DNA from 4 places in the Streptomyces sp. DT190 genome. Region 1 is predicted to be linked to each of the others. Evidence: riboswitches for the same ligand, from Rfam matches in the RefSeq annotation. Region 1 holds a riboswitch; each other region holds the start of a gene.
What was found. A riboswitch is a leader RNA that binds a small molecule or an ion and turns the genes downstream of it on or off. The one in region 1 is predicted to bind cyclic di-AMP.
Positions count from the first base shown of each region.

Region 2: another riboswitch for cyclic di-AMP. It lies ahead of ACPXCS_RS03375 (M23 family metallopeptidase); the one in region 1 lies ahead of ACPXCS_RS09245 (M23 family metallopeptidase).
Region 3: another riboswitch for cyclic di-AMP. It lies ahead of ACPXCS_RS26570 (transglycosylase SLT domain-containing protein); the one in region 1 lies ahead of ACPXCS_RS09245 (M23 family metallopeptidase).
Region 4: another riboswitch for cyclic di-AMP. It lies ahead of ACPXCS_RS14195 (transglycosylase family protein); the one in region 1 lies ahead of ACPXCS_RS09245 (M23 family metallopeptidase).

Region 1 is NZ_JBNCNM010000003.1:537,708-544,991, forward strand. It holds gene ACPXCS_RS09230 (GNAT family N-acetyltransferase) at 1-1,768, opposite strand, end outside; gene ACPXCS_RS09235 (HPr family phosphocarrier protein) at 1,944-2,225, shown strand; gene ACPXCS_RS09240 (GntR family transcriptional regulator) at 2,399-3,094, opposite strand; gene ACPXCS_RS09245 (M23 family metallopeptidase) at 3,283-4,071, opposite strand; cyclic di-AMP (ydaO/yuaA leader) riboswitch at 4,084-4,247, opposite strand; gene ACPXCS_RS09250 (M16 family metallopeptidase) at 4,438-5,826, opposite strand; gene ACPXCS_RS09255 (M16 family metallopeptidase) at 5,823-7,223, opposite strand.
Region 2 is NZ_JBNCNM010000002.1:285-7,568, forward strand. It holds gene trmB (tRNA (guanosine(46)-N7)-methyltransferase TrmB) at 16-849, shown strand; gene ACPXCS_RS03370 (PrsW family intramembrane metalloprotease) at 920-2,311, shown strand; gene ACPXCS_RS03375 (M23 family metallopeptidase) at 2,465-3,496, opposite strand; cyclic di-AMP (ydaO/yuaA leader) riboswitch at 3,508-3,664, opposite strand; tRNA gene ACPXCS_RS03380 (tRNA-Met) at 3,970-4,043, opposite strand; gene ACPXCS_RS03385 (dihydrofolate reductase family protein) at 4,106-5,236, opposite strand; gene ACPXCS_RS03390 (MarR family winged helix-turn-helix transcriptional regulator) at 5,313-5,828, shown strand; gene ACPXCS_RS03395 (GTP cyclohydrolase II) at 5,967-6,608, shown strand; gene ACPXCS_RS03400 (MarR family winged helix-turn-helix transcriptional regulator) at 6,726-7,244, shown strand.
Region 3 is NZ_JBNCNM010000017.1:13,779-21,062, forward strand. It holds gene ACPXCS_RS26560 (LolA family protein) at 1-994, opposite strand, end outside; gene ACPXCS_RS26565 (polyprenyl synthetase family protein) at 1,226-2,236, opposite strand; cyclic di-AMP (ydaO/yuaA leader) riboswitch at 2,740-2,918, shown strand; gene ACPXCS_RS26570 (transglycosylase SLT domain-containing protein) at 2,922-3,680, shown strand; gene ACPXCS_RS26575 (HAD family hydrolase) at 3,644-4,492, opposite strand; gene ACPXCS_RS26580 (GNAT family N-acetyltransferase) at 4,664-5,749, shown strand; gene ACPXCS_RS26585 (glycosyltransferase) at 5,769-7,064, shown strand; gene ACPXCS_RS26590 (polysaccharide deacetylase family protein) at 7,208-7,284, shown strand, end outside.
Region 4 is NZ_JBNCNM010000006.1:252,087-259,370, reverse strand. It holds gene ACPXCS_RS14215 (exopolyphosphatase) at 1-529, opposite strand, end outside; gene ACPXCS_RS14210 (DUF501 domain-containing protein) at 526-1,056, opposite strand; gene ACPXCS_RS14205 (FtsB family cell division protein) at 1,112-1,588, opposite strand; gene eno (phosphopyruvate hydratase) at 1,699-2,979, opposite strand; gene ACPXCS_RS14195 (transglycosylase family protein) at 3,232-3,930, opposite strand; cyclic di-AMP (ydaO/yuaA leader) riboswitch at 3,935-4,101, opposite strand; gene ACPXCS_RS14190 (transglycosylase family protein) at 4,330-5,337, opposite strand; gene ACPXCS_RS14185 (cytochrome P450 family protein) at 5,482-6,768, opposite strand; gene ACPXCS_RS14180 (nucleoside triphosphate pyrophosphohydrolase) at 6,815-7,284, opposite strand, start outside.

The sequences.
Region 1 (7,284 bases):
GGGCCTGGGCCAGGGCCGCGTCCGCGACCGAGCCCTCCCCCACCGCCGGGATGGCGGTGACGACCACCGCGTCGCACCGGTCGTCGGCCAGGGCGCGTGAGAGGGCCGCGTGGAAATCGGCGGCGGAGGCGGCCGTGGTCAGGTCCTGCGGGGGGTGCGGCCGCAGTCCTTCGGCGAGGCAGGCGTCGTACGTGAGCAGGCCGAGGGACTCGGAGTTGCCGAGGATCGCCACCCGGGGGCCGGCGGGCAGGGGCTGACGGGCGAGGAGCAGGCCCGCGTCCACCAGCTCGGTGATGGTGTCCACCCGGATCACGCCGGCCTGCCGCAGCAGGGCCGAGACCGTGGCGTGCGGCAGCCGGGTCGCCCGTACGGCGTGCCCCTGCGGCGCCGCTCCGTGCCGGGCGCCCTGGACCACGACCAGCGGCTTCGCGGCGGCGGTCCGGCGGGCGAGGCGGGTGAACTTGCGGGGGTTGCCGATGGACTCCAGGTACATGAGGACGACGTCGGTGTCGGGGTCCTCGTACCAGTACTGCAGGACGTCGTTGCCGGAGACGTCCGCGCGGTTGCCGGAGGAGACGAAGGTGGAGACGCCCGTCACGCCCGTGACGCCGCCGCCGCGCCGGTGCAGCCGGGACAGCAGGGCGACGCCGATGGCGCCGGACTGGGCGAACAGGCCGATCCGGCCCGGGCGGGGCACCTCGGGGGCGAGGGAGGCGTTGAGCCGCACCCGGGGGGAGGTGTTGATGATGCCGAAGGCGTTCGGGCCGATGATGCGCATGCCGTACGTGCGCGCCTGGCGCACGAGGGCCCGCTGGCGGTCGCGCCCCTCGGGGCCGCTCTCGGCGTACCCGGCGGAGACGACGACGAGTCCCTGCACGCCGTGTTCGCCGCACTCGGTGACGACCTCGGGGACCTGCTCGGCGGGTACGGCGACGACCGCGAGGTCCACGGGGCCGTCGATGTCCCGCACGGAACGGTGGGCCGGCACCCCGTCGAGCTCCTTCTGGTCGTCGGGGAGGGCCTTGTTCACGGCGTGGAGGCGGCCGGTGAAGCCGGCGTCCCGGATGTTGCCGAGGACGCTGCGGCCCACCCCGCCCGGGGTGCGTCCGGCGCCGATGACGGCGACCGAGCCGGGGGCGAGCAGCCGCTGCACGGACCGTGCCTCCGCGCGGTGTTCGCGCGCGTACTGCACGGCCAGGGAGCGGTCGGTGGGCTCCAGGTCGAACTCCAGGCGGACCACGCCGTCCTCGAAGCTGCGCTTCTGGGTGTACCCGGCGTCCGTGAACACCTTGATCATCTTGGTGTTGGCGGGCAGCACCTCGGCGGCGAAACGGCGGATGCCGCGCTCCCGGGCGACGGCGGCGATGTGCTCCAGGAGGGCGGAGGCGACGCCGCGGCCCTGGTGGGCGTCCTGCACGAGGAAGGCGACCTCGGCCTCGTCGGCGGGTGCGGACGCGGGCGTTCCGTCGGCGCCGATCCGGTCGTAGCGTACGGTGGCGATGAACTCGCCGCCGACCGTGGCCGCGAGTCCCACCCGGTCCACAAAGTCGTGGTGCGTGAAGCGGTGGACATCCTTGGCGGACAGGCGAGGGTACGGCGCGAAGAAGCGGTAGTACTTCGACTCGTCGGAGACCTGCTCGTAGAAGCTGACCAGACGCTCGGCGTCATCGACGGTGATGGGCCGGACGCGCGCGGTACCCCCGTCGCGCAGCACCACGTCGGCTTCCCAGTGGGCGGGATACTCGTGCCGGTCCGGCGAGGTCTGCATGGGCCCCAGAGTACGGCTAGCGCCTGACAACGGCGCGAGGCAGTCTGTGGAGGGCGTCAGTCGGGTCGAGGCCGCGACCCGACGGCACCCGCGGGGCGGAACGACAGGTCCCGCCCCGGGCTTCACGTGTGGGAAACTGGTCTAGACAACCCTGAACAGCGAAGGGCAGCAACACATGGCTGAGCGCCGCGTCAACGTCGGCTGGGCCGAGGGCCTCCACGCCCGCCCCGCCTCCATCTTCGTCCGAGCCGCCACGGCCGCAGGCGTCCCGGTGACGATCGCCAAGGCAGACGGCAACCCCGTCAACGCGGCCTCCATGCTCGCCGTCCTGGGCCTCGGCGCCCAGGGTGGCGAGGAGATCGTCCTCGCGTCCGACGCCGAAGGCGCGGACGCCGCCCTGGACCGGCTGGCGAAGCTGGTTTCCGAGGGCCTGGAGGAGCTGCCCGAGACCGTCTGAGTCGTTCGAGCGGCTTTCACGGGTGAAGCCGCGCCGGCCTTTCGGGCCGGCGCGGCTTCACTCATTTCCGGGAAGCGGAGCGCCTCGAATTCACGCGGCGCACCGGACCGCCCGAAAAAGGCAGCAGAATAAATCCCCCGCGAAACTGCCACTCTTTGTATACGGCTTCCGTGTTAATGCCGCAGGCTCGCCGTGTTTACGGGATGTTGCGAGTTCCTCACACGCTCGCCGCGGTCCCCCGGGGCGCCCGGCCGCAGCCGGTGGGCGGACCTCGCGCGCTCGGCGTGCAGCACCGTGACCGCCCGCGCGCGCTCGCTGTCGCCGCGCGCCACCGCGTCCACGATCGCGCCGTGCTCGGTCCAGGACTCCACCGGATCGGCCGGCGCCTCCACCGCGTACATCCAGGCGATCTTGTGGCGCAGCTGGGTGAGCATCGCGATCAGGGCGGGACTGCCGGAGGCCTGGGCCAGCGTCTCGTGGAACCAGCCGCCCAGGGAGCGCAGATCGTCGCTGGTGCCCCGGCGGGCGCGCTCCTGGCCCAGCCGGACCAGGCCGCGCAGGACCTTCAGATGGGCCTCGGTGCGGCGCTGGGCGGCACGGGCCGCGCCGAGCGGCTCCAGCAGCGCGCGCATCTCCAGCAGATCGGCGGCCTCCTGCTCGGTGGGCTCGGCCACGCACGCGCCCGCGTGCCGCCGGGTCACCACGAAGCCCTCGGCCTCCAGCGTGCGCAGGGCCTCCCGGACGGGGACGCGCGAGACGCCGTAGCGGCGTGCCAGGAGCTCCTCGGTGAGCCGGCTGCCGCGCTCGTGGACACCCGCGACGATGTCGTCCCGGATGGCCGTGCACACCGAGTGCGCGGGAATACGCATGACCCGACCTCCGCTTAATCCCCGTGAAACGTCGAAGAGTGACGCGTGTTCCGTGACTCTATTGCAATCAGCCGGAATTTCCGACGGCAGCCCGGAATCCATGGATATTTTTTGGACACGGCGTCCGGAGAATGCCGAAAGGCCCCGGCTCGGCGAGCCGGGGCCTTTCGGATGCGCAGGAGGTGGCGTCAGAGGTTCACGCCGTGCGAGCGGAGGTAGGCGAGGGGATCGATGTCCGAGCCGTACTCGGGGCTGGTCCGGGCCTCGAAGTGCAGGTGCGGGCCGGTCACGTTGCCGGTCGCGCCGGACAGGCCGATCTGCTGGCCCGGGGTGACCTGCTGGCCCACCGAGACGCCGACGGACGACAGGTGGCCGTACTGGGTGTACGTCCCGTCGTTCATTTTGATCACGACCTGGTTGCCGTAGGCGCCGCCCCAGCCGGCCTCGACGACCGTGCCCATGCCGACCGCGTGGACGGAGGTGCCGGTGGCGGCGTGGAAGTCGATGCCGGTGTGGCTGCCGGAGGACCAGACGGCGCCGCCGGCCTTGTAGCCGGTGGAGACGTAGGAGCCCGGGATCGGGGACACGAAGCTGTTGAGGCGCTTGCGCTCGGCCTCGCGGGCGGCGCGCTCCTTGGCCTCGCGGGCCTTCTCGGCGGCCTCCTTGGCCTTCCGGGCCACCTCGGCGGCGCGCTCGCGCGCGGCCTCCTCGGCCTTCTTCTTGGCGGCGGCCTCCTCGGCCGCCTGCTTCTGCGCGACCGCCTGGGCGTCGATCTGCTGGGCCACCGTGTCGCCCATGGTGATGACGGGGGTGAGGCCGGTCTGCTCGACGGCGGGCTCATTGGCGGCGAAGGCCGGGCCGGCGACGGTGCCGATCACACCGGTGGTGGCGAGAGCCGCGACGCCCGCCGCGCGGGCCGTGCCGCGCTGGATCCTGCTGGGGCGGCGATGCTTGCCGGTGGCGCGAGTGAACGCCATGAAGTGGCTGGTCCTTTCCTTCCCTCTCGCCTACCGGGTTAGCTGACGGGTTCGGAGCAGGAAGGTCTCCTACGGGCCCCCTCGCGACTCGCGCGGGCGCCCGATTCACCCCAGGGACTGCGTGGGTCCCCGGCTCCCCTGGCTCGCGCCGTACGGGGACTCGGCGATGACTGTCCGGTGCCGCGGGTGCGGCGCACTGCCTGACGAACAGCCCGGACGACGCTAAGCGGGGCCACTTTCAATTCCCAAACGGATCGCGGCTTTTGTAGCGCATCCCACAGGGCAGACGGGCAACTCCCGCCCCAATTCGGGCATAAAGGAGCCCTGGTGCCTTAGAAGACAACCAGGGCCCCTGCGCGCGGGCCGCTACTCGGCGGCCACGACCGTGACGGCGCCGATGCCGAGGGCCTCCACCGGGGCCTTGATCTGCGCCGCGTCGCCCACGAGGACGGTCACCAGACGGTCCACGGGGAAGGCGCTGACGACCGCCGCCGTGGCCTCCACCGTGCCGGTCTCGGTGAGCCGGCGGTAGAGCGTGGCCTGGTAGTCGTCGGGCAGGTGCTGCTCGACCTGGTCGGCCAGCGTGCTCGCGACGGCCGCCGCGGTCTCGTACTTCAGCGGTGCCACGCCGACCAGGTTCTGCACGGCCACGTCCCGCTCGGCGTCGGTCAGCCCCTCGGCGGCGAGGGTGCGCAGCACCGTCCACAGGTCCTGCAGGGCGGGGCCGGTGTTGGGGGTGTCCACGGAACCGCTGATGGCGAGCATCGAGGCACCGGTCCCGTCCGGCGCGGACCGCAGCACCTGGGCGAAGGACCGCACCCCGTAGGTGTAGCCCTTCTCCTCGCGCAGGACCCGGTCCAGGCGGGAGGTGAGGGTGCCGCCGAGGCAGTACGTGCCGAGCACCTGCGCGGGCCAGACACGGTCGTGCCGGTCCGGGCCGATCCGGCCGATCAGCAACTGCGTCTGGACGGCGCCCGGGCGGTCCACGATGACGACCCGGCCGGTGTCGTCGGCGGTCACCGGCGGCACCGGCCGCGGCTCGGCCGACGAACCGGTCCAGGAGCCCAGGGTGTCGGCGAGCAGGGCGTCCAGGTCGATGCCCGTGAGGTCGCCGACGACCACGGCGGTCGCCGTGGCGGGACGGACGTGCTTCTCGTAGAAGGCGCGGACGGCGGCGGAGTCGATCGCGGCGACCGTCTCCTCGGTGCCCTGCCGGGGCCGCGACATGCGCGAACCGGCCGGGAACAGCTCCTTGGAGAGCTCCTTGGCGGCGCGGCGGGAGGGGTTGGCCAGTTCGTGCGGGATCTCGTCGAGGCGGTTGCGGACCAGCCGCTCGACCTCGCTGTCCGCGAACGCGGGCGCCCTGAGGGCGTCGGCGACCAGACCGAGCCCCTTCGCGAGCCGGGAGGCCGGGACCTCCAGGCTGATCCGGACACCGGGGTGGTCGGCGTGCGCGTCCAGGGTCGCGCCGGCCCGCTCCAGCTCGGCCGCGAACTCCTCGGCGGAGTGCTTGTCGGTGCCCTCGGAGAAGGCGCGCGCCATGATCGTGGCCACGCCGTCCAGGGCGGCCGGCTCGGCCTCCAGGGGCGCGTCCAGCAGCACCTCCACGGCGACGACCTGCTGGCCCGGGCGGTGGCAGCGCAGCACCGTCAGGCCGTTGCCGAGCGTGCCGCGCTCGGGGGCCGGGAAGGCCCACGGCCGGGCCTCGCCCGCCTGCGGCCGGGGGTGGAAGTCCATCGTGGCGAGCTCGGTCACTTGGCCGCCTCCTCGTTCTCGTCGCCGGCCGCGGCTGCGGTGTCCCCGGCGGTGTCGGCGTCGTCGGTCTCGTCAGCGGTCTCGTCGTTCTCGTCGGCGACGGGCTCGTAGACGAGCACCGCGCGGTTGTCGGGGCGCAGGCGGGCCTTGGCGACCTCCTGGACCTCCTCCGCCGTCACCTCCAGGACACGCTGCACGGCGGTGAGCGCCAGCTGCGGGTCGCCGAACAGCACGGCGTAGCGGCACAGTTCGTCGGCGCGGCCGGCGACCGTGCCGAGCCGGTCCAGCCATTCGCGCTCCAGCTGGGCCTGGGCGCGCTCCATCTCCTCGGCCGTGGGGCCCTCCTCGGCGAACCGGGCGAGCTCCTCGTCGATGGCGGCCTCGATGACCGGCACCTCCACGTCGCCGGACGTCTTCACGTCCAGCCAGCCCAGGGAGGGCGCCCCGGCGAGCCGCAGCAGGCCGAAGCCCGCCGCGACGGCCGTACGGTCGCGCCGTACCAGGCGGTTGTACAGGCGGGAGGACTCGCCGCCGCCGAGGACCGTGAGGGCCAGGTCGGCCGCGTCGCACGCGCGCGTGCCGTCGTGCGGCAGGCGGTAGGCGGCCATCAGGGCGCGCGCCGGGACGTCCTCCTCGACGACCTCGCGCAGCTGCTCGCCGATGATCTCGGGCAGCGAGCCGTCACGCGGCGCGGGCTTGCCGTCGTGGCCGGGGATGGAGCCGAAGTACTTCTCGATCCAGGCCAGGGTCTGCTCCGGGTCGATGTCCCCGACCACGGAGAGCACGGCGTTGTTCGGCGCGTAGTACGTGCGGAAGAACGCGCGCGCGTCCTCCAGGGTGGCCGCGTCCAGGTCGGCCATGGAGCCGATGGGGGTGTGGTGGTAGGGGTGGCCCTCGGGGTAGGCGAGGGCGGTGAGCTTCTCGAAGGCGGTGCCGTAGGGGACGTTGTCGTAGCGCTGGCGGCGCTCGTTCTTCACGACGTCCCGCTGGTTCTCCATCGACTCGTCGTCGAGGGCGGCGAGCAGGGAGCCCATCCGGTCGGCCTCCAGCCAGAGCGCGAGCTCCAGCTGGTGGGCGGGCATGGTCTCGAAGTAGTTGGTCCGCTCGAAGCTCGTCGTGCCGTTCAGCGAGCCGCCCGCGCCTTGGACGAGCTCGAAGTGGCCGTTGCCCTTGACCTGGCCGGAGCCCTGGAACATCAAGTGCTCGAAAAGGTGAGCCAGGCCGGTACGCCCCTTGACTTCGTGGCGCGAGCCGACGTCGTACCAGAGGCACACCGCCGCGACCGGGGTCAGGTGGTCCTCGGAGAGCACCACGCGCAGACCGTTGGCCAGGCGGTGCTCGGTCGCTGTCAGGCCCCCGGAGCCTGCCTGGGCTGTGGCCGTGTGACCCATGGGCATGTACGTCCCTTCGATCGCGGAGCGGTCTTCACAACCGCGGATTCCTGCCGGTCCTGCCACT
Region 2 (7,284 bases), on a different contig from region 1:
AAAATCGTCCTCACTGTGTCTGACTCCGCGAACTCCCCCGAAACCCCGCTCCCGCACACCCCCGGTGCCCCCGCCCGGCACACCCGGGCCAAGGGAGAGCCACGCTTCCCCGACGGGCCGAAGGCCGACCCCGCCGGGTCGCACTTCGAACGGCGGATCCGGAGTTTCCAGCCGCGGCGCAGCCGCGTCACCGCCGGTCAGGCCGACGCGCTGCAGCGCCTGTGGCCCAAGTGGGGCCTGGACATCGACGGCAGCCGCACCCTCGACCTGCCCGACCTCTTCGGCAACGACAACCCCGTCGTCCTGGAGATCGGCTTCGGCATGGGCGAGGCGACCGCCCAGATGGCCGCCGCCGACCCCCGCACCAACATCCTCGCGGTCGACGTCCACACCCCGGGCCAGGGCAACCTCCTCAACCTCGCCGACCACAACGGCCTGTCCAACGTCCGCGTGGCCAACGGCGACGCGATCATCCTGCTCCGCGAGATGCTCGCCCCGGACGCCCTCGACGGCCTGCGCGTCTTCTTCCCGGACCCCTGGCCCAAGAAGCGGCACCACAAGCGCAGACTGATCCAGCCGGAGTTCCTGTCGCTCGCCGCGACCCGCCTCAAGCCGGGCGCGATCCTGCACTGCGCGACCGACTGGGAGGAGTACGCCGAACAGATGCTCGACGTGCTCACGGCTCACCCCGACTTCGAGAACACGCAGGCGGACGGTGGTTTCGCGCCGCGTCCCGACTTCCGGCCCCTGACCCGTTTCGAGGGCCAGGGACTGGACAAGGGACATGTCGTGAACGACCTCCTCTTCCGCCGCGTACCACACGCGGACCAACCCCCCGCCGGCGTCTGACCGCACCGCACCGCCCCTGGCACCTCCTCGCGCCTGCGGACAGCGCCCCTCCGTCGTTAGGGTCAATGCCGTGGCCACCTGCCCCCCACACCCGTCGTACCCCAGCGCCCCCACCGACGGCACTCCGGCCGCCGACCCGCTGCGGCACGCCCACTGGTGGCAGCGCCCCTGGGTGCGCTACGGCGCGCCGACCACCCTTCTCGCGATATCCGGCCTGGTCATCCTCGCCCTGGTCCGCGAGGAGACCGGCACCGACGGCTTCCTGGTCGGGCTCGGCCTGGCCCTCCTGCCCGTGCCCCTGCTCATCGCCTCGTTCCGCTGGCTGGACCGCGTCGAACCGGGCCCCTGGCGCAACCTGGTGTTCTCCTTCGCCTGGGGCGCCTGCGCGGCGGCGCTCATAGCGATCGTCGCCAACAGCTTCGCCACGAGATGGATAGCGACCGCGACCGCGGACCCGTCCAGCGCGGACACCCTCGGCGCGACGGTGATAGCGCCGGTGGTCGAGGAGTCGGCCAAGGCGGCGGCCGTGCTCCTGGTCTTCCTCTTCCGCCGCCGCGACTTCACCGGCATCGTCGACGGCGTGGTCATAGCCGGTGTCACCGCGACCGGCTTCGCGTTCACGGAGAACATCCTCTACCTGGGCACCGCCTTCGGCACCGACCAGCTCACCGGCGGCAGCGGCATCGCCTCCGTCACGGCGGCGACCTTCTTCGTCCGCATCATCATGTCGCCGTTCGCGCACCCGCTGTTCACCGTCCTGACCGGCATCGGCTTCGGCGTCGCGGCGCTCTCCGCGGACCGCCAGCACCTGCGCCGCGTCGCCTTCCCGCTCGCCGGGCTGCTGCTGGCGATGGGGATGCACGCGATGTGGAACGGCTCGTCGGCGTTCGGGGAGTACGGGTTCTTCGCCGTGTACGCGGCCTTCATGGTGCCGATCTTCGCGCTGCTGACCTGGCTGGTGATCTGGACGCGGCAGCGTGAGCTGCGGACCGTGCGCGCGGAGCTGCCCGCCTACGCGGTCGCCGGCTGGCTGGCCCCGACCGAGCCGTACGCGCTGGGCTCGATGCGGGCACGCCGGATCGCCCGCCAGTACGCACGCCGGCACGCGGGGAAGGCGGCGGCCCGGGAGGTGGCGCGGTACGAGGCGTACGCGACGTCCCTGGCGTTCCTGCGGCACCGGGCCCGCCGCGGCCGGGCGGGATCCGACTTCGCCGTACGGGAGATGGAACTGCTCGCCGAACTGTGGCGCCGCCGGGAAGCGGCCCGCCCGGCCCTGGACCACGCGGCCCGGATCACGGCCCCTCCGACACCGGTGACGCCCCCGTCGTGGCCGATGCCCGGGACGTACGGCCAAGGCCACCCATACGGCCACACCTACGGCCACACACCCGCCCACGGCCACCCCACCGGCTACGCCCCCCGCCCCACCGCGCACCCGGCATACAACCCCTACAGGTCCTGACCCCAGACCGGGCTCCGGCCCTCAGAACCCGCCCCCACCCCCGCAGCCCGCAACCCCACAGCCCACAGCCCAAAGCCCGAAAGGAAAGACCGGCAGCCCTGACGCCGGGGGGGCGTCGTCAGGGCTGCCGGTGCTTCTCGAGGTGCTCGGCGCTTACGGGTTGAGGCCCTTGTCCCGCAGCCAGGCCATCGGGTCGATGCCGCTGCTGGAACCGCCGGAGTGGACCTCCAGGTGCAGATGCGCCCCGGTCACGTTGCCGGTGGCGCCGACGCGCCCGATGACGTCACCCGTGCTGACCTTCTGGCCGACGCTGACGCCGATGGACGACTGGTGCGCGTACCAGATCTCCGTGCCGTCATCGAGGGTGAGGACGGTCTTGTAGCCGTACGAGCCGTTCCAGCCCGCCTCGGTGATGGTGCCGCTGTGGACCGCCTTGATCGGCGTGCCCGTGGGGGCGGCGAAGTCCAGTCCGGTGTGGTAGCCGGAGGACCAGTAGGCGCCGGCCTGGCCGAAGCTGGAGGTGATGGTGTACGAGGAGGTCGGCAGCGTGTACTGCTTGGCGAGGGCGGCGAGCCGCTCGGCCTCGGCCTTCTTGCGGGCCTCTTCCTCCGCCTTGCGCTTGGCCTCGGCGGCCTTGGCCTTGGCTTCCTTCTCCGCCTTGGCGGCGGCCTCGGCCGCGGCCTTCTCCGCGGCGGCGGCGGCCTCCTCGGCGGCCTTGGTCTCGATCTGCTCCTGCTGGTGCTCGACCTGGGCCATGATCCGGGCGCGCAGGGCCTCACCGGCGCCGGAGCCGCTCTGGTCGGTGTCCGCCGCGGCCGTGGTGAGGTCGCTGAGCGGAGTGGCGGAGCCTTCGGGGGTGTCGTCGTCCGAGATGAGGGAACCCACCGAGGGAAGGTCCGGCACGGAGATCGACACCGGCGGCTTGCCGGTCTGGGCGCTGGCCATGCCGCCGGCGCCGACGGCGGCTATGACGCCGACGCCCAGGACGGTGGAGCTGCGGGCGAGCCCTCCGCCGCGCTGCTTGGTGACGCGATGCCGGCCACGGACGGGACGGATGGACTCCGCGGTGGGGTTCCACTCCTGGAACGGGCCCTCGTCGGTGCGCTGACCGCCGTAGCCGAAGACTTCGGTGTCGCGCTGTTCCGTCGCGAACGGGGCCGCGGGGGCAGGCCGGTTGGACGCCACGTGGGCGTACTCCTTTCCTTCCTTCTCGCCTACCGGGTTAGCTGACGGGTTCGGAGCAGGAAGGTCTCCTACGCGCGTATACCGGCCGTGCTTCCACGGCGGCATCCGCTCGATTCACCCCAAGTGGTGGTTCCCCGGTTCCCTTTCGGGATTCGGCGCGTGCGCACGGAGCCGCCTTCTGTGACGGCTGGGACGACCGCGCTGCGTTATCGAACGTTAATGGAGGCGCGGTGCGTATTCCAGCGGTTCCGCTTGATCATTAACGTTTTTCACGTGGACTTACCTGCCATGACTGGCTTAAATCGGGCGAGTTGACTGCCCCCCAGGCGCCACAACAGTTCTGACGGTGTGTCAGTTGTTATGCACAGAGGGAGGATTCGATCACCCTGTGTGAGGACCGGTGTGCCGGTGACGGCGAGGGCCGAACACGCCGAGGGCCGGAACCCTTTCGGATTCCGGCCCTCGGCCTTCAGTAGCGGGGACAGGATTTGAACCTGCGACCTCTGGGTTATGAGCCCAGCGAGCTACCGAGCTGCTCCACCCCGCGTCGTTGTGACTCCAGTGTACGCCATGCGCAGGACAGCTCGTGCCACACCCGTCCCCGGGTGCTCAGGACAGCAGGTGGCGGTTGGGCGCCTGGGCCCGCTCGGCGTGCTCCGGCAGGACCACGACCTGCGCTCCGGCGGCGGTCAGGACACCGCTGCCGTCGGCCGCCGCCACGAAGGTGTCCGGCTCGCGCCAGGCGGTGACCACCCGGCGCACGCCCGCGTCGAGGATCAGCCGGGCGCAGGGCGCGGGCCGGGAGGCCCGGCGGGCACAGGGCTCCAGGCTGGAGTACACCGTCGCGCCGGCCAGCCTCGGGTCGGCCGGGTCGGTCTTGGCCAGGGCCGCCTCCTCGGCGTGCACGACCGGGTCGCCGCCCTCGCGGGAGTGGCCGCGGGCGAGTTCCGTACCGTCGGCGGCGACCACCACCGCGCCCACGCTGAACGCCGTGTCCGAGGGCGGGCAGCGCTCCGCCAGTTCGCACGCCAGGGCCAGCCAGTGGTGGTCGGCGGCGACGGGCAGACCGCCGGTGCCCGGGGCGGTGGGCGCGTAGCGCATGAGGACGACGTCCTCGATCCGCCGCGTCTGGAGCAGCCGGAGCCGGCCGCCCTGGTAGCCGCCCGGCCCGAAGAGGCGGGGGGCCTGCGGGTCGCCCACGAAGAGCGGGGCGAGGACCAACTGCAGTTCGTCGGCGAGGCCCTGGGTGAGCAGCTGGGTGTGGATCAGGCCGCCGCCCTCGACCATGAGCCGGCCCACGCCCCGGACGTCGTGCAGGTGGGTGAGGAGCCGGCGCCAGTCGAGATCCGGGCCGAGCGGGACGACGTCGGCGGCGATGCCGAGGGCCCGGGCCCGTTCGGCGCCGCGGTCGGTCGTGTACAGGACCTTCTCGCCGCCGGTGTGCCAGAAGCGGGCGTCCGGGTCGAGCTCGCCGGAGCCGCTGACGGTGACCTTGAGCGGGTACTCGGGCCGGCCGGCGGCCACCCGAGCGGCGCGGCGCCCGGGCGAGTTCACCAGCAGCCGCGGGTTGTCGGCGCGGATCGTCCCGGCACCGACCAGGATCGCGTCGGCGGCGGCGCGTACCTCGTCGACCCGGTCGAAGTCGGCCGGGCTGGACAGCAGCAGGCGTTCGGGACCGGTGTCGTCCAGGTAGCCGTCGAGGGAGACGGCGGCGGACAGCAGGACGTACGGGTGGGACATCGGCGCTCCGCGGCTGGTCGGGACGGCGGACGGGACAAGACTTGGTTCAAGTTTGAAACAAACTTACACTGGCGGCATGACGACCCGCTGGCTCACCCCCGAGGAGCAGCGCGCCTGGCGCGCCTACATCGCCGCTTCGCTGCTCCTGGAGGACGCGATCGACCGGCAGCTCCAGCAGGACGCCGGCATGCCCCACCTTTACTACTCCATCCTGTCGGTCCTGTCGGAGACTCCGGAACGGCGGCTGCGCATGACGGATCTCGCCGAGCGGCTGAAGATCACGCGCAGCCGGCTGACGTACGCCGTGACCCGGCTGGAGAAGGACGGCATGGTGCGGCGCGAGGCGTGCGCGGACGACCGGCGGGGCAGCGTCGCGGCGCTGACCGACGAGGGGTTCGCCGTACTGGAGCGGGCGGCGCCGGGCCACGTCGCGACCGTGCGGAGCTTCCTGTTCGACCGGCTCAGCCCGGAGCAGGTCGGCCAGCTGGAGGAGATCTCCGCGGCGATCGCACACGGGTTGCAGGAGGACGGGGGACGGCCGGACGCGGACGAGGTGCCGTGGCGACGACGGTCCTCGGGCGCCTGTTCGTGACGCACGCCACACCGGGGCACCCCTTATTGCTTCAACTTTAAAGCAAGCGTAGGGTTCCGGTCGTGGGTCTGCTTCAAATCTGAAGCAACCCGGCAGACGGCTGTGCAGCCGAACAGGAACGGAACCCGGAGGCCCCGCGTGCCCGACACCCCCAGCGTCCTCGCCACCCCGCGCTCCCGCGTCCGGGTCCCGCTGCGCTTCCACGACGGCTACGAGGCCGACGCCGAGCTCGTCACCTTCCACGGCCTGGCCGACGGCCGGGAGCACGTGGCCGTCGTCCTGGGCGAGCCCGGCCCGGTCCCGCTGGTGCGACTGCACTCGGAGTGCCTGACCGGGGACGTGTTCGGCTCGGCCCGCTGCGACTGCGGCCCGCAACTGCGCGAGGCCGTCGAGCGCATCGCCGAGCGCGGCGGCGTGCTCCTCTACCTCCGCCAGGAGGGCCGGGGCATCGGCCTCTACAACAAGCTGGACGCGTACGCCCTGCAGGACCAGGGCCTGGACACCTACGAGGCGAACGCGGCGCTGGGACTGCCCGAGGACGCCCGCGACTACACGGCCGCGGCGCAGATGCTGCGGGCCCTCGGCGTCGGCGAGCTGGACCTGCTCTCCAACAACCCCGACAAGGCCGCCCAGTTGCGCGCCCTGGGCGTCGGCGTCCGCGACCGGATACCGACCGGCGTCTTCACCACCGCGCACAACGTCCGCTATCTGCGCGCCAAGGTCCTGCAGACGCAGCACACGCTGCCGCTCGCGGCGCTGACGGAGCTGAGCGCCGGCTGAGCCACCCGGGTCCGATCCGGCGCCGAACGGGACTGCTTGCCACTCGGCTCTACGGGTACAGCCTTTGAATGAGGGCGACCTCCGCAGTACCCGGAGCTTATGGAAAGTGACCGTTTCGTGACCGATCTCGACGGCCCCGGAGACCACCGGGCAAGGGGACGGAGCGATGGCCCGGAAGCCGTCGCGGCACAGATCGCCGATGCCGTGGAGAGCCTGACGGCCCTGTGGGCGGTCGCCGCCCAGGAGGCCTCGCTGCGACTGTCCCCCCATCAGCTGCGCGCGCTGCGCACCCTGCAGGCGGCGCCCGGCCTGAACCTGACGTCCCTGGCCGACCGGCTGGACATCGGACTGCCCACGGCCAGCCGCCTCTGCGACCGCCTGGCGGCCGCCGGCCTGCTGGAACGCGCCCCGCACCCCGGCACCCGCCGCGAGGTGCAACTCCGGCTCACCGCCCACGGCCAGCGCATCCTGAGCGATGTGGCGGTGCGCCGCGCCCAGGCCCTCACCGCGGCACTGGAGGCGATGGCACCGGCGGAACGGGCCGCGCTCAGCCGCGGGCTGCGGGGGTTCCTGGCCGCCCGGCGGACCGCGGTCCCCCGCGTGGACGGGACGGAGGGGCCGCGGGGGCGACGATGAGCGCGGGACGTGCCCGGCCCCGGCACGTCCCGCGCTCACC
Region 3 (7,284 bases), on a different contig from region 1:
CGGGGCCCTCACCGTGGCCCTTTCCGGCCCCGGGAGCGTGCCCGGGCGCCCCGTCCTTGCCGAAGCGCTGCTCCAGGCCCTTGTGGGAACCCTTGCCGAGGTGCTCGCCGGCGTCCTTCTCCTCGGTGACCTTCGCACCCTTCGGCGGGGTGAAGTCGAAGGTCGAGGCGGCCGGCTTGGCGAAGCTGACCTGGGTGAAGCCCACGTCGACGACGGCCGCGCCGCCACTCGCCGGGGTCAGCGTGAACTTCAGCGGCGTGCCCGTCTCCGCGTCCACGGCGACGGTGATCGCGCCGACCGTCGAGCCGGACTGCCTCGGCTTCACGAGCAGCTTGTAGGCGTCCCGGCCTGCGACCTGGGCGGTGCCGTCCACGGTGACGGAGGTCGTGCCGTCGACGGCCTTCAGGGCCTCCTCGGCGAAGCCCTTCGGGGTGGCCGGCGGCTGCTGCTCCTCGCCGTGCTCCGCGCTCTCGGAGGCGGTGCCGTGGTAGACCTCGTTGGACTTGCTGTCGTAGGCCCAGACGTCCTTGCCGTTGTGGACGACGCTGTACTCGGCGGCGTCCTCCAGCAGCGACAGCTTCTGCCGGTCGGGACCGTCGGCGGCGACGCGCAGGGTGTGGGTGCCGGAGGCCAGTTCGGTGAGCTTGGCCGTCGGATCGGCGGAGGAGCCGCCCTCGTCCCGGCCCGCGGCGCCGGACATCAGGCCGGACTCCAGACCGCCGAGGTTCGGCAGGCCCAGGTCGGTGCTGATCTTCACCGTGCCGGAGAGCTGCTCGGTGTCCGACGCGGCGATCTTCTCGATGAGCTGCTGGGCGGTGATCTTCGGAAGGTCGGGGTCACCGGAGTCGGCGAGTGCGGGGACCAGGCCGATCGTCGCGGCCGCCACCCCCACCACCGTGACCGGGACGACGTACCGCGCGGCCTTGCGCCGCCGGGAGTGCTGCTCGTCGACCTCCCCGCCGGTCGTGCTGTCGTCGGATGCGTACGGTGCCATGTGTGCCCTACCTCCGTGGTCGGCGGCGGCTGTCCGTGTCGTCCACGCACTCGTCCCTGAGCCGCCATTCTCACCCGAACTGGTGAGGAGTGGTGTGTTCCGTGGTCTCCATCTGACCAAATCCGCCAGGGAGATACGTCAGACCCCGGACTCAACTCCGCGTACTGCTGGGGTATGACACGGAGGGTCGGCTTCTCCCCCGACCCGTAGGGGTCGGGGGTCGGCGGGCGGTCAGCCGGCCCGGTGCACCACCGCGTCGCACAGTTCCACGAGCGCGGTCTTCGCGGCGCAGTCGCGCAGCGGCGCCAGCGCGGAGCGGGCGTCCTCGGCGTAGCGGACGGTGTCCCGGCGGGCCTGTTCGAGCGCCGGGTGGGCGCGCAGCAGGCGCAGGGCCTCGGCGTGCCGGTCGTCGTCGGTGAGGTCGGAGTCCAGCAGCTCGCACAGGGCGACGTCCTCCGCGAGGCCGAGCCGGGCCGCCCGCTCGCGCAGCCGCAGCACCGGCAGGGTCGGGATGCCCTCGCGCAAATCGGTGCCGGGGGTCTTGCCGGACTCGTGGGAGTCGGAGGCGATGTCCAGCACGTCGTCCGCGAGCTGGAAGGCGACGCCGAGCCGCTCGCCGTACTGGGTCAGCACGTGCACGACCGTCTCGTCGGCGCCCGACATCATCGCGCCGAACCGGCAGGAGACCGCCACCAGCGAGCCGGTCTTGCCGCCCAGCACGTCCAGGTAGTGCTCGACCGGGTCGCGCCCGTCCTGCGGTCCGGCCGTCTCCAGGATCTGCCCGGTCACCAGCCGCTCGAACGCCTCGGCCTGCACCCGCACCGCCTCCGGGCCCAGGTCGGCCAGGATGTGCGAGGCGCGCGCGAAGAGGAAGTCGCCGGTGAGGACCGCGACGGAGTTGCCCCAGCGGGCGTTGGCGCTGTCCACCCCGCGGCGTACGGCGGCCTCGTCCATCACGTCGTCGTGGTACAGCGTGGCGAGGTGGGTCAGCTCCACGACCACGGCCGAGGGCACGATCCCGGGCGCGTGCCGGTCGCCGAACTGGGCGGCGAGCATCACGAGCAGCGGCCGGAACCGCTTGCCGCCGGCCCGCACCAGGTGCTGGGCGGCCTCCGTGATGAAGGGCACCTCACTCTTGGTCGCCTCTAGCAAGCCTTCCTCGACAGCCGCCAGTCCGGCCTGGACATCGGCTTCCAGAGCCTGGTCCCGCACGCTCAGCCCGAACGGCCCGACGTCGGTCACGAGGGGTCTCCTGTCTGCTGGTGTCTGCCGGTGCTTACGCGGATTGTCGATAGGTCGCTGCCATCACTCGAGTCAGCGTATCCGGTCACGTTTCGATCACCGCCAGCGCCCATGGTTACAGGCCGGGCGGTATCCGATCACGACCGCCATGTTTTCGATCAGCTCATAAGAACAGACATGTTCCGACTTTCCGGGAATTCGTGACCTATGCGAGATTTGCGGCATTGATGAAGCAAATTCCCCTTGCGGAACATTGCGCCCCGGCTCGCGATCAGTGAATTGAATCACTTCGGCCCTTCCGCGCCACCAGCGGGGCATCGAGGGGTTCCCCCTTTCCCGGAAAGCGAGTTGAGCCTTGGCAGGCGCAAAGGATCAAGCGCCCCCTCGGCCCCGGACCAAGGTCAACAGGCGCCCGGTGTGACTCCGGTGCTTGTTCCCGGCATGTGCTCTCGCATACGTTCCGGCCCAGTCCGGCGGACGCCGAATCCTGCCACCGCCCGGACTCCCCACACACACCGACTCACTCACGCAGGGCAGGAGCGGGGGACCCAGGTAAGTCGCCGGTCCGTGACAGGGACCGGCTCGGGGTGAAGCCGCGCACGACAGCACCACGCCGTGTGCGGCCGGGCACCTCCCGGCCCGAACCCGACAGCTCACCTCGCAGGCGCCGGAGAGGAACATCGCCATGCCCGGACGAGGTAAGCACCGTCGCCCCAGAAGGAACCCGATCACCCGTGGTGTCGTCGCCGCCGGCACCGGCGGAGCGGCACTGACCCTCCCGCTCCTCGGCGCCACGCACGCCACCGCCGCCGAACCCCAGAGCGCGCCCGCCGCGCAGAGCGTGCCGCAGGCGGTCAAGCCCGCCGGGTCGCTCACGTACACCGTGGCCAAGGGCGACTCGCTCTACCGCATCGCGGAGAAGTACGACGTCTCCGGCGGCTGGAAGCAGCTGTACAAGGCCAACCGCGCAGCCGTCGGCGACGACCCGAAGCTGATCCGCCCGGGTCTGAAGCTGAAGGTCGCCACGGCCGAGGCCGCCACGGAGAAGGCGACCCCGTCGTCCGCCCCGGCCAAGCCGGCCGGCGGCGTCACGCAGGCCACCCCGGCCGCCGCGCAGACCTACGCGAACAACCTCGACGGATGGATCCGCGAGGCGCTGGACATCATGGCCCAGAAGGGCATCCCGGGCTCGTACGACGGGATCTACCGCAACATCATGCGGGAGTCGTCCGGCAACCCGCAGGCGATCAACAACTGGGACTCGAACGCCGCCAAGGGCACCCCGTCCAAGGGCCTGCTCCAGGTCATCGACCCGACCTTCGCCGCCTACCACGTGCCCGGCACCCCCTACGACCCGTACGACCCGGTCGCCAACATCACGGCGGCCTGCAACTACGCGGCCGACCGCTACGGCTCGATCGACAACGTCAACGGCCCGTACTGAGCACTCCCGCCCAGCAGTCGCTCGAGGACGACGGCGATGCCGTCGTCCTCGTTCGACAGCGTGATCTCGTCGGCGACGGCCTTGAGTTCGGGATGGCCGTTGGCCATCGCCACGCCGTGCGCCGCCCAGTCGAACATCGGGATGTCGTTGGGCATGTCACCGAAGGCGATGGTGTCGGCCGGCCGCAGCCCCAGGTGCTCGGCGGCCAGCGCCAGGCCCGTCGCCTTGGTGACCCCGCACGGCTGGAGCTCCACCGTGCCGGGCCCCGACATCGTCACCGTCGCCAGTGACCCGACCACCGAACGGGCCGTCGCCGCCAGCTCGTCGTCCGACAGGTAGGGGTGGCGCAGCAGCACCTTGCTGATCGGCTCGCCCCACAGCTCGTCGCGCCGGTCGACCCGCACCGCGGGCAGCGTCGGATGCGGCATGAGGTAGCCGGGCTCGATGAGCGTGAGCCCGTCGACCCCGTCCTGGTCGACCGCCGCGTACACCTGCCCCACCTCGGCCTCGATCTTGCCCAGGGCGGTCTCGGCCAGTTCCCGGTCCAGCGTGATGGACCACAGCAGCCGGTCCGCGCCGGCGTCGTACACCTGCGCGCCCTGCCCGCACACCGCGAGCCCCGTGCAGCGCAGGTCGTCCAGGAGCGGCCGCACTCTCGGCGCCGGGCGGCCCGTCACCACGAGGTGCTGGGCACCGGCGTCCGCCACCCGCGTGAGTACGGCGAGGGACCGGTCGGACAAGGTGTCGTCGCCGCGCAGCAGCGTCCCGTCCAGGTCGGTGGCGATGAGTGAATATGCGAGGGGTGCGGCCATGATCAGAGAATACGGACAACGCGCCCGTTCGTTTCATCACACGGCTCACACCGATTGCCCGGTTGGGGGCCTCTGCACCGGTTGGCAACAACATGGTCCGCTACCTACCCGAGGGGCCGCATCGAGCGGTACCTTCCAAGTGTCCAGGGGGGACTTGATCGGGGGGTCAGGTTGAGCAGTGGGCGCATTCGCGTGGCCGGGGCCGGGGAACTCGGCGAAAAGGACAAGGAGCGCTGGCGTGCGCTGCGCGCCGCCTCGGAGTCTCCGCGCAACCCCTTCATGGAGCCGGAGTTCACCGAGGCCGTCGGTCTGGTGAGGCCGCAGGCCCGGGTCGCGGTGGTCCACGAGGGCCCGGAGCCGGCCGGCTTCCTGCCCTTCGAGCGCGGCCTGTTGGGGCAGGGCCGGGCCATCGGGCTCGGGGTCTCGGACGCACAGGGCGCGATCCTGCGCCCGGGTCTGGACCTGGAGGCGGACCGGCTGCTGCGGGCCTGCTCCCTGTCGTCCTTCGCCTTCGACAACCTGGAGGCCGAGCAGCGGCTGTTCGTCCCGTACGCGGCGGAGGAGCACGCCACCTACGTCGTCGACGTGGAGAAGGGCTACGAGACCTACGAGTCGGTGCTGCGCGCCCAGTCGCCCAAGTTCCTGAAGACCACGCTGGCCAAGGAGCGCAGGCTGGGCCGGCAGGTCGGCGAGGTGCGGTTCGTGTTCGACGAGCGCGACCCGGCCGCGCTGCGCACGCTCATGGACTGGAAGTCGGCGCAGTACCGCAGGACCGGCCGCCGGGACCGGTTCGCGCAGGAGTGGATCACCCGGCTCGTCGGGCACCTGGCCCGCACCCGGGCGCCGGAGTGCAGCGGCACGCTGTCCGTGCTGTACGCGGGCGGGCGGCCCGTCGCCGCGCACTTCGGGCTGCGCTCGGCATCGGTGCTGGCCTGCTGGTTCCCGGCCTACGAGCCGGAGTTCGCGAAGTACTCGCCGGGGCTGGTGCTGCACCTGCGCATGGCGGCGGCGGCGGCCGCCGAGGGCATCGGCACGCTCGACCTGGGGCGGGGCGCGGCCGCGTACAAGGACGCGCTGAGGACGGGCGAACTGCCCGTGTACGAGGGCGCGGTGACGCGGCCGGGGGCGGGCGCGGCGCTGCACTGGCTGAGCCGCGAGCCGGCGCGCCGCGCGCACCGCTTCGTGCGCGGCCGGCCGCGGCTCGCGGCGCTGGCCGCGCGGACGCTGAAGGGCGCGGCCCGGCTGCGCCGTACCTGACGACGAGGGGGGAGGGCGCATGGCCCGTTCGGCGCGTGCGCAGGAGGAGATACGGCGGTTCCTGGCCATCGGGGCGGTGCAGGTCGCCGAGGTGGACCTGGACGGCGAGGAGGCGGTGCTCAGATCCGGCCCGGGGAGCCGGCCGATCACGTCCGGCGAGGTGTTCGTCCTGGTCAGACGGTATGGCCGCCCGGTGGGCACGCTGCTCGGGCGGGTCCCGGAGGGCGCGGATCCGCGGGCTGTGCTGGCGGCGCGGGCCCGGGCGGAGTGCGCCGGCGTGGAGTGCGCCGGCGTGGAGACCGATACGCCGGGGGAACCGCCGTACGCGAGTGTCGTCGTGGCCACCCGGGAGCGTGCCGGGCAGCTGGCCCGGGCGCTGGACTCGCTGCTCGCCCAGGACCATCCGCGGTGCGAGATCGTCGTGGTGGACAACGCGCCCGTGACCGGTGAGACGCGGGAGCTGATCGAGCGGAAGTACGCCGAGCGCGTGCGGTACGTGTGCGAGCCGGTGCCGGGCCTGGCCGTCGCGCACAACACGGGTCTCGCGGCCGCGCGGGGCGAGGTCGTGGCCTTCACGGACGACGACGTGGTGGCCGACCCGCGCTGGCTGACCGAGCTGACCGCGCCGTTCGCCGCCGACCCCCGGCTGGGGTGCAGCACCGGGCTGATCCTGCCCGCGCGGCTGACGACACCGGCCCAGGTGCTGCTGGAGAGCCACGGCGGCTTCGCGAAGGGCTTCACGCCAAGGACGTACGACCCGGCGGACCCGCCGGGCGACGAGCCGCTGTTCCCGTTCACGGCGGGGCGGTTCGGCTCGGGCGCGAACATGGCGTTCCGTACCGAGGTGCTGCGCGCGGTCGGCGGCTTCGACCCGGCGACCGGTGCCGGGACGGCCGCCCGGGGCGGCGACGACCTCTACGGCTTCGTCCGGGTCCTGGCCGCGGGCCACCGGCTGCGGTACACGCCGTACGCCCTGGTCTGGCACCACCACCGGGAGACCTGGCGGGACCTGGAGACCCAGGCCTACGGCTACGGCGCCGGGCTCACGGCGTACCTGACCGCGGTGCTGGTGAACCGGCCCGCGCTGCTGCCGGCGTTCCTCGCGCGGCTGCCGCGCGGCCTGGCCCACGCGCGGGCGCTGACGGCCGTGCGCGAGACGGAGGGCGGGAGCACGCCGGGCGATCACGACGTGCGGACGCATCCCTGGCCGCGGCGGCTGTCGCGGCTGCAGCGCAGAGGGATGCTGTACGGGCCTGTCGGCTATCTGCGGGCGCGGCGGGCGCTGCGCCGGAGCGCGGTTGAGGGGGCGAGATGAAGACGCCGGCACGGGAGCGGGGCGAGGGGCGCGGGGACGGCAGAGGCCGGGCGGAACGGGGTGCGCAGGACGGCGAGGGGCCGATAGCGCCCCGGGACGCGGCCGGGACCCCGGTCGTCCCCGTCTTCCTGTACCACTGCGTGATGGACGACCCGCCCGGCTGGATCGCCGAGTTCACGGTCACGCCCGCGCAGTTCGGCGCGCATCTGGACGCCGTGGT
Region 4 (7,284 bases), on a different contig from region 1:
CGTCCCGGACCAGGTGGCGCTCGGTCATGCGCACACAGCCGACGTCCACCGAGCGGGCCGCCCGGACCCGGTCGTCACCGACGACGAACTCGGTCGAGCCGCCGCCGATGTCCACGACCAGGTAGGGCCTGGGCAGGTGGTCGCTGCCGGTCAGCTCCTTGGTGGCGCCGGTGAAGGAGAACTCGGCCTCCTGGTCGCCGGTGATCACCTCGGGCTCGACGCCCAGGATGTCCAGCACGCCGCGCACGAACTCGTCGCGGTTCTCGGCGTCGCGTGAGGCGGAGGTGGCGACGAACCGCAGCCGCTCCGCCCCGTGCTCCTTGATGACCGCGGCGTACTCGCGGCACGCCGCGAAGGTCCGCTGGAGCGCCTCGGGGGCGAGCCGGCCGGTGCGGTCGACGCCCTGCCCGAGCCGGACGATCGTCATCCGGCGGTCCAGGTCGGTCAGCTCGCCGGTGGCCGGGTCGGCGTCGGCGACCAGGAGCCGGATGGAGTTGGTACCGCAGTCCACGGCGGCGACACGGGTCACTGGGCGGCCTCCTCGGCACTCGTCACACAGGCGCCCTTGCGCCACCACTCCGGCAGCATCGCCAGCGCCTCGTCGCCCAGCGGGTTCACACCCGGGCCCGCGGCCAGCGAGTGCGCCACCAGGACGTGCAGGCACTTCACGCGGTCCGGCATGCCGCCCGCGCTCGGGAAGTTCTTCAGCTCCTCGATCTCGTCACGGCGCCGGACGTAGTCCTCGTGCGCCGCCCGGTAGGCCGCCGCCAGTTCCGGGTCCGAGGCCAGCCGCTCGGTCATCTCCTTCATGACGCCGTTCGCCTCCAGCGTGCCGATCGCCGAGTTCGCCTTCGGGCACGTCAGGTAGTACAGCGTGGGGAACGGCGTGCCGTCCGGCAGCCGCGGGGCCGTCTCGACGACGTCGGGCTGTCCGCAGGGGCAGCGGTGCGCGATGGCCCGCAGGCCGCGCGGGGGCCGACCGAGCTGCTGCTTGAAGGCCTCGACGTCCGCGTCGGTGGGCTCGGTGCGCGGGGTGGTCGGCGGGGGCGTTTCCATGACTGTCTTCAGGCTGTCTTTCTGTGGATTCGGGTCACTGGGGAACGGGCTCGGGTCACCGGTCGGAGGCGTCGGCCTTGTCGACCCCGTCCCAGACGTTCGCGTACCAGGGGCGGTCGGCCGCCCCGAGGTCGGTGCGCGACGTCCTCGCCGCGCGCGGGTCGATCACGATGAAGCCCGTCTCCCCCGGCATGACGTAGTGCAACCGCTGCCGGATCTGCTGTTCGGCGTAGGCGTCGTCCTGCCACCGCGCCTTGAGGTCGCGCAGCCGTTCGACCCGCTCGCGGGCCTGCTGCTGCTCGCGCCGCAGGTCGTCGATCTCGGCACGCTGGGAGACGTACTGCCGCATCGGGTAGGCCAGGGCCACGATGAGCGAGCACATCACCAGGGCGAGCAGCGCGGCCCGGCCGGTCAGCCGGGAGCGGCGGGCCTGCCGCTTGGTCTGGGAGCGGTAGACCCGGGCCGCGGTCTGCTCACCGAGCAGCCGGATCCTGGTCGCGGTGGAGAACCGGTCCCGGTCCTTCACGGCCATGTCAGTCCGCCTCCCGCTGCACCGTCCTACGCGCGTACGTCCCCGGACACGGTACGGGACCGGGTACGGGGACGTACGTACGACGCTGCCTCTTGGGGGCCTTTCGGCGATCAGCCCTTGAAGCGCGGGAACGCGCTGCGGCCGGCGTACACCGCCGCGTCGTCGAGGATCTCCTCGATGCGCAGCAGCTGGTTGTACTTGGCGACGCGCTCGGAGCGGGCCGGGGCGCCGGTCTTGATCTGGCCGCAGTTGGTGGCGACGGCCAGGTCGGCGATGGTGACGTCCTCGGTCTCGCCGGAGCGGTGGGACATCATGCACTTGAAGCCGTTGCGCTGGGCCAGCTCGACGGCGTCCAGCGTCTCGGTCAGCGAGCCGATCTGGTTGACCTTCACCAGCAGCGCGTTGGCCGCGCCCTCCTCGATACCGCGGGCGAGGCGCTCGGGGTTGGTGACGAACAGGTCGTCGCCGACGAGCTGGACCTTGTCACCGAGCTTGTCGGTGATGGTCTTCCAGCCCTCCCAGTCGTCCTCGAACAGCGGGTCCTCGATGGAGACGAGCGGGTACGCGTCGACGAGCTCCGCGTAGTACTCGGTCATCTCGGCCGCCGAGCGCTCCTTGCCCTCGAAGGTGTAGACGCCGTCCTTGTAGAACTCGGAGGCGGCGACGTCGAGCGCCAGGGCGATCTGCTCGCCGGGGGTGTAGCCGGCTTCCTTGACGGCCTCGAGGATGAGGTCGAGGGCCTCGCGGTTGGAGCCGAGGTTCGGGGCGAAGCCGCCCTCGTCGCCGAGGCCGGTGGCCAGGCCCTTGCTCTTCAGGACCTTCTTCAGCGTGTGGTAGACCTCGGCGCCCCAGCGCAGGGCCTCGGAGAAGGACTCCGCGCCGATCGGGGCGATCATGAACTCCTGGATGTCCACGTTGGAGTCGGCGTGCGAGCCGCCGTTCAGGATGTTCATCATCGGCACCGGCAGCAGGTGCGCGTTGGGGCCGCCCAGGTAGCGGAACAGCGGCAGGTCGCTGGCCTCGGAGGCGGCGTGCGCGACGGCGAGCGAGACGCCGAGGATGGCGTTGGCGCCGAGCGAGCCCTTGTTGTCGGTGGCGTCCAGGTCGAACATCGCCTGGTCGATCAGACGCTGCTCGGTGGCGTCGTAGCCGACCAGCTCCGGGCCGATCTGCTCGATGACCGCGAGGACGGCCTTCTCCACACCCTTGCCGAGGTAGCGGTTCGAGTCGCCGTCGCGGAGCTCGATGGCCTCGAAGGCGCCCGTGGAGGCGCCGGACGGGACGGCGGCACGACCGGTGCTGCCGTCGTCGAGGCCGACCTCGACCTCGACCGTGGGGTTGCCTCGGGAGTCCAGGATTTCCCGGGCTACGACGACGTCGATGGACGGCACGAGCATCTCCTTCTTGATGTGACGCGGGTACGCGGGTCGCGTGGACCCGGCGAGGTGCGGGCCGGTGGCTCGCGACATGAGCCTAACCGGCTCCGGGCGATCGGCCACCGGGTCGCCCACCCCATGGACAGAACCGAGAGTAAATTGTTTCCGAACGGAACAAAGCCGGTTCCCGAAAATGCCCCGCCCCGGTGCGTACGGGGGACGACGCACCGGGGCGGGGAGCCCGTGGGGACGGGGACGGGCCGCTGCCTACTTCAGGTGCAGCTGCTGGCCCGGGTAGATGAGGTTGGCGTCCTCGACGATGTCCTTGTTCAGCTCGAAGAGCTTCGCCCAGCCGCCCTTGACCTTCTCCTCGGCCGCGATCGAGCTCAGGGTGTCGCCCTTGACGACCTTGTACTCGCCGTCGCCCTTCTTGACCTTCTTGCCGGTCGGGGTGGTGACGGTCTTCTTGGCGGCCGGGCGCTCCTCGGAGCGGGAGGCCGGCTGCTGGGTCTCGCGGGTCTCGGTGCTCTGCTGGCTCTGGCTCTGGCTCTGCGAGGAGCTGCCGGAGTCGGTGGAGCCGCCGCCGGTGTAGCCGGCGCTCGACAGGCCCTTGCCGCAGACCGGCCAGGCACCCTTGCCCTGGCCCGCGAGCACCTTCTCGGCGATCTCGATCTGCTGGGCCTTGGTGGCCTGGTCGGCGGTGGAGGCGTACTGGGTGCCGCCGTAGCCGGCCCAGGTGGAGGCGGAGAACTGCAGACCGCCGTAGTAACCGTTGCCGGTGTTGATGGACCAGTTGCCGCCGGACTCGCACTGGGCGACGGCGTCCCACTCGGAGGCGGTGGCGGCGGAGGCGTTGCCGGCCGCCATCAGCGGGGCGGCGACGGCGGCACCGGTGACACCGGCGATGGCGATGGCGCGAGCGGTCTTGGACGGACGGCGGTGCGTGCCCTTGCCGGAAAACAGCATGGAGAGATCCCCTCACCGACGCCTGCGAGGTGAGCTGTCGGGTTCGGGCCGGTTGAGTTGCCCGGCCACGCCCCTCACGGGACGCGGCTTCACCCCAAGCCCTTCCGGCACAACCGGCCGGTCGGGCACCTACCTTGGGTCCCCCGCTCCTGCCTACGGCGCTTGACGCGACGACTGTTCCCGTGCGGCCGCTGGCAGGATTCGGCGTTGCGGCAGCCGGGGCTCGCGATGACGAGCGGTCACGACCGTAGGCAGGTGATCCGCCGAAATTCAAAGACGATCAGGGCTTCTGAGATCTATCTCTCACCGCACCCATACGGGACATTCAGCACGAAACGTGACGTGAACTCACCCGGATTCGCGGTGACTTCGGCCGTCGTTTCCGCACTGCCCGAACCACTACCTCTCGTCCGCTTCCACCCTGGTCGTAAGCGTCTGACCGGGGCGGATGAGGTTCGGGTCGGCGCCGACGGCGTCCTTGTTCCCGGCGTAGAGCGCGTGCCATCCGCCGCTGAGGTCAAGGGAGTCGGCGATGGACCAGAGGCTGTCTCCGGTGCGGACGGTGTAGGAGCCGTCCGTGACGTCGCGGGCGGCGTCGTCGCCGCGCGAGGCGTGACGCCCCGCGGACTCGTCCGTACGGCCGTCCACGGGCTCGGAGTTCTCCTCGGCGCTGGGGCCGCGGTGGCGTCCGGAGCCGGTGTCGGTCAGGGCCGGAGCACCCTCGTCCTGCGGGGAGTTGCCGGACTCCTCCCCCTCGGTGGCGGCCTCGGACGAACCGTCGGACTCCCGGCCCTCCCCCTGCGCGGCGGAAGCGGAATCAGACGACTTGTCGGACTTGGCGGATTCCTCCTCCGGCGTCGACAGCGTGTCGGGCGAGGCCGACGCGGACGGCGAGGACGAAGAGGAAGGCGAAGAGGACGCCCCGGAAGAATCGGACTGTTCCGACGACTCCGACGACTCGGAGGAGTCGAGCAGCCCGGGCGAATCGGTCGGTGCGGACTCACCGGTCGAGCCGGACGCGTCGGCGTCCTTGCCCTGCTGGAGCCCGGAGAGCAGTCCGCAGGTACGCCATGCGCCGACCCCCTGGTCGGCGAGGATTCTCTCGGCCACGGTTATCTGCTGTGAGCGGCTGGCGAGATCGGCGCTCGCGGCGTATTCGAGACCGCCGTGGTTCTCCCAGTCCTCCTGGGACAGCGCGAGGCCGCCGTAGTAGCCGTTGCCGCTGTTCTGGCTCCAGGCGCCGCCCGTCTCGCAGTCCGCGACCCGGTCCCAGGTCGAGCCGTCGGCCGCGCTGGCACCGGAGGCCCCGAGGAGCGGGATCGCGATGGCGGAGCCGGTCACTCCGGCCGCTACGAGGAGTGCCGGAGCCTGGCGGGGGCGACGGTGCCGACCGTTCCCGGAGAGCATGCGGAAACCTTTCGCAAGACAGCAAGGACCAGCGCGGCGCAGGGGTTCCCCGGCCGCGTTGATGGGTGAACGTATCGGCAGACGATCACTTGTCACAAGTTCATGCCGCGCAGATCACGTGAAGATCACAAAGCTGAGGGTGTGTCACCTTGCGGCCGGGGTGAACTCCACCGGCAGCGTGCGCAGCCCGCGCATGATGAGTCCGCCGCGCCACCGCAGCTCGGCCGGGTCCGCCGCGAGGCGGAGGTCCGGCAGGCGGGTCAGGAGGGTGGCGAGGGCGGTCTGGCCCTCCAGGCGGGCGAGCGGGGCGCCCAGGCAGTAGTGGATGCCGTGGCCGTACCCGAGGTGCTGGTTGTCGCGGCGGGACAGGTCCAGCACGTCCGGGTCGGCGAACCGCTCCGGGTCCCGGTCCGCTGCGGCCAGGACGACCAGGACGGGATCACCCGCGTCGATGTGCTGCCCGCCGAGGGTGAGCGGCTGCGTGGCGAACCGCCAGGTGGCGAGCTCGACGGGGCCGTCGTAGCGCAGGAGTTCCTCGACGCCGGTCTCCAGGAGCCCGCTCTCCCCGGCGGCGAGGGAGGCCTGGAGGCGGGCGCGCTGCTCGGGGTGGGTGAGCAGGGCGTAGGTGCCGTTGCCGATGAGGTTCACCGTCGTCTCGAAACCGGCGAACAGCAGGATGAACGCCATGGCCGCCGCTTCGTTCTCGGTGAGGTGCTCGCCGTGGTCGGAGGCGCGGATGAGGCCGGAGATGAGGTCCTCGCCCGGTCCGGGTTCGGCGGGGAGCGCCTCCCGCTTGCGGTGGATGAGGTCGGCGAGGTAGCCGCGCATCTTCTTCACGGAGCGCGCCACCCCGCCCCGCGGCCCGCCCTGGTGACGGATCATCATGCCGGCCCAGTCCCGGAAGTCGTCCTGGTCCTCGCGGGGGACGCCGAGCAGGTCGCAGATGGCGTAGATGGGCAGCGGGAAGGCGAACTCGTGGATGAGGTCGGCGCTCCCCTTCTCCACGAAGGCGTCGATGAGGTGGTCGGTGAGTTCCTGCACCCGCGGCGCGAACTCGGCGACCCGGCGGGGCGTGAACGCCTTGGAGACGAGCCTGCGCAGCCGGGTGTGGTCCGGCGGGTCGATGTTGAGCAGGTGCGTCATCAGCTCGGCCTTGCGCTCCCCGGGGATCCCGGTCTTGCCCTTGGCGTGCGCGGGTTCGTCGTGGTGCGCCGGGTTCTTGGAGAGCCGGCTGTCGGCGAGGGTCTGCTTGGCGTCGGCGTAGCGCGTGACCAGCCAGGCCTCGACGCCGCTCGGGAGCCGTGTCCTGTGCACGGGGCTGTGCTCGCGGAGCCAGGCGTAGGCAGGGTACGGGTCGCTCGCGAACTCCCAGGTGAACAGGTCGGGGGCAGGGGCGGAGGCGGGCGGGCTGGGCCGGTGCTGGTCGGTCACCCCCCGACGGTATCCGGCCCGCCGCCGCTCTCCCGCGCCGGTCCGCTCAGCTCTCGGCCTGCCTGATCGCGTCCCGGTAGGCGCGGGCCGCGGCTCTCAGGGCCGCCTCCGGGTCCACGCCCTCCGACTCCGCCCGGACGGCCAGGGCCAGCAGCTCGTAGCCGATGCCCTCGACGGGCGGGAGCGGTATGTCCAGGCCGGCCGTGCGGGCCCGGGACGCCAGCTTGGCCGCGAGGGCCAGGCCGGGCTGGCCGAGCGGGATGCCCTCGGTGACGGAGCTGCGGCGCTTCTCGACGGCCTTGGTGCGCAGCCAGTGCTCCTTGACCTCCTCGGGGGTGGTGGCCGTCGCGTCCCCGAAGACGTGCGGGTGGCGGTGGATCAGCTTGGCGACGATCCCGCCGGCCACGTCGTCCACGGAGAACGGCGCCTCGGGGTCCTCCTCGGCGATGCGGGCGTGGAAGACGACCTGGAGCAGGACGTCGCCGAGCTCCTCGCGCAGTTCGTCCCGGTCGCCCT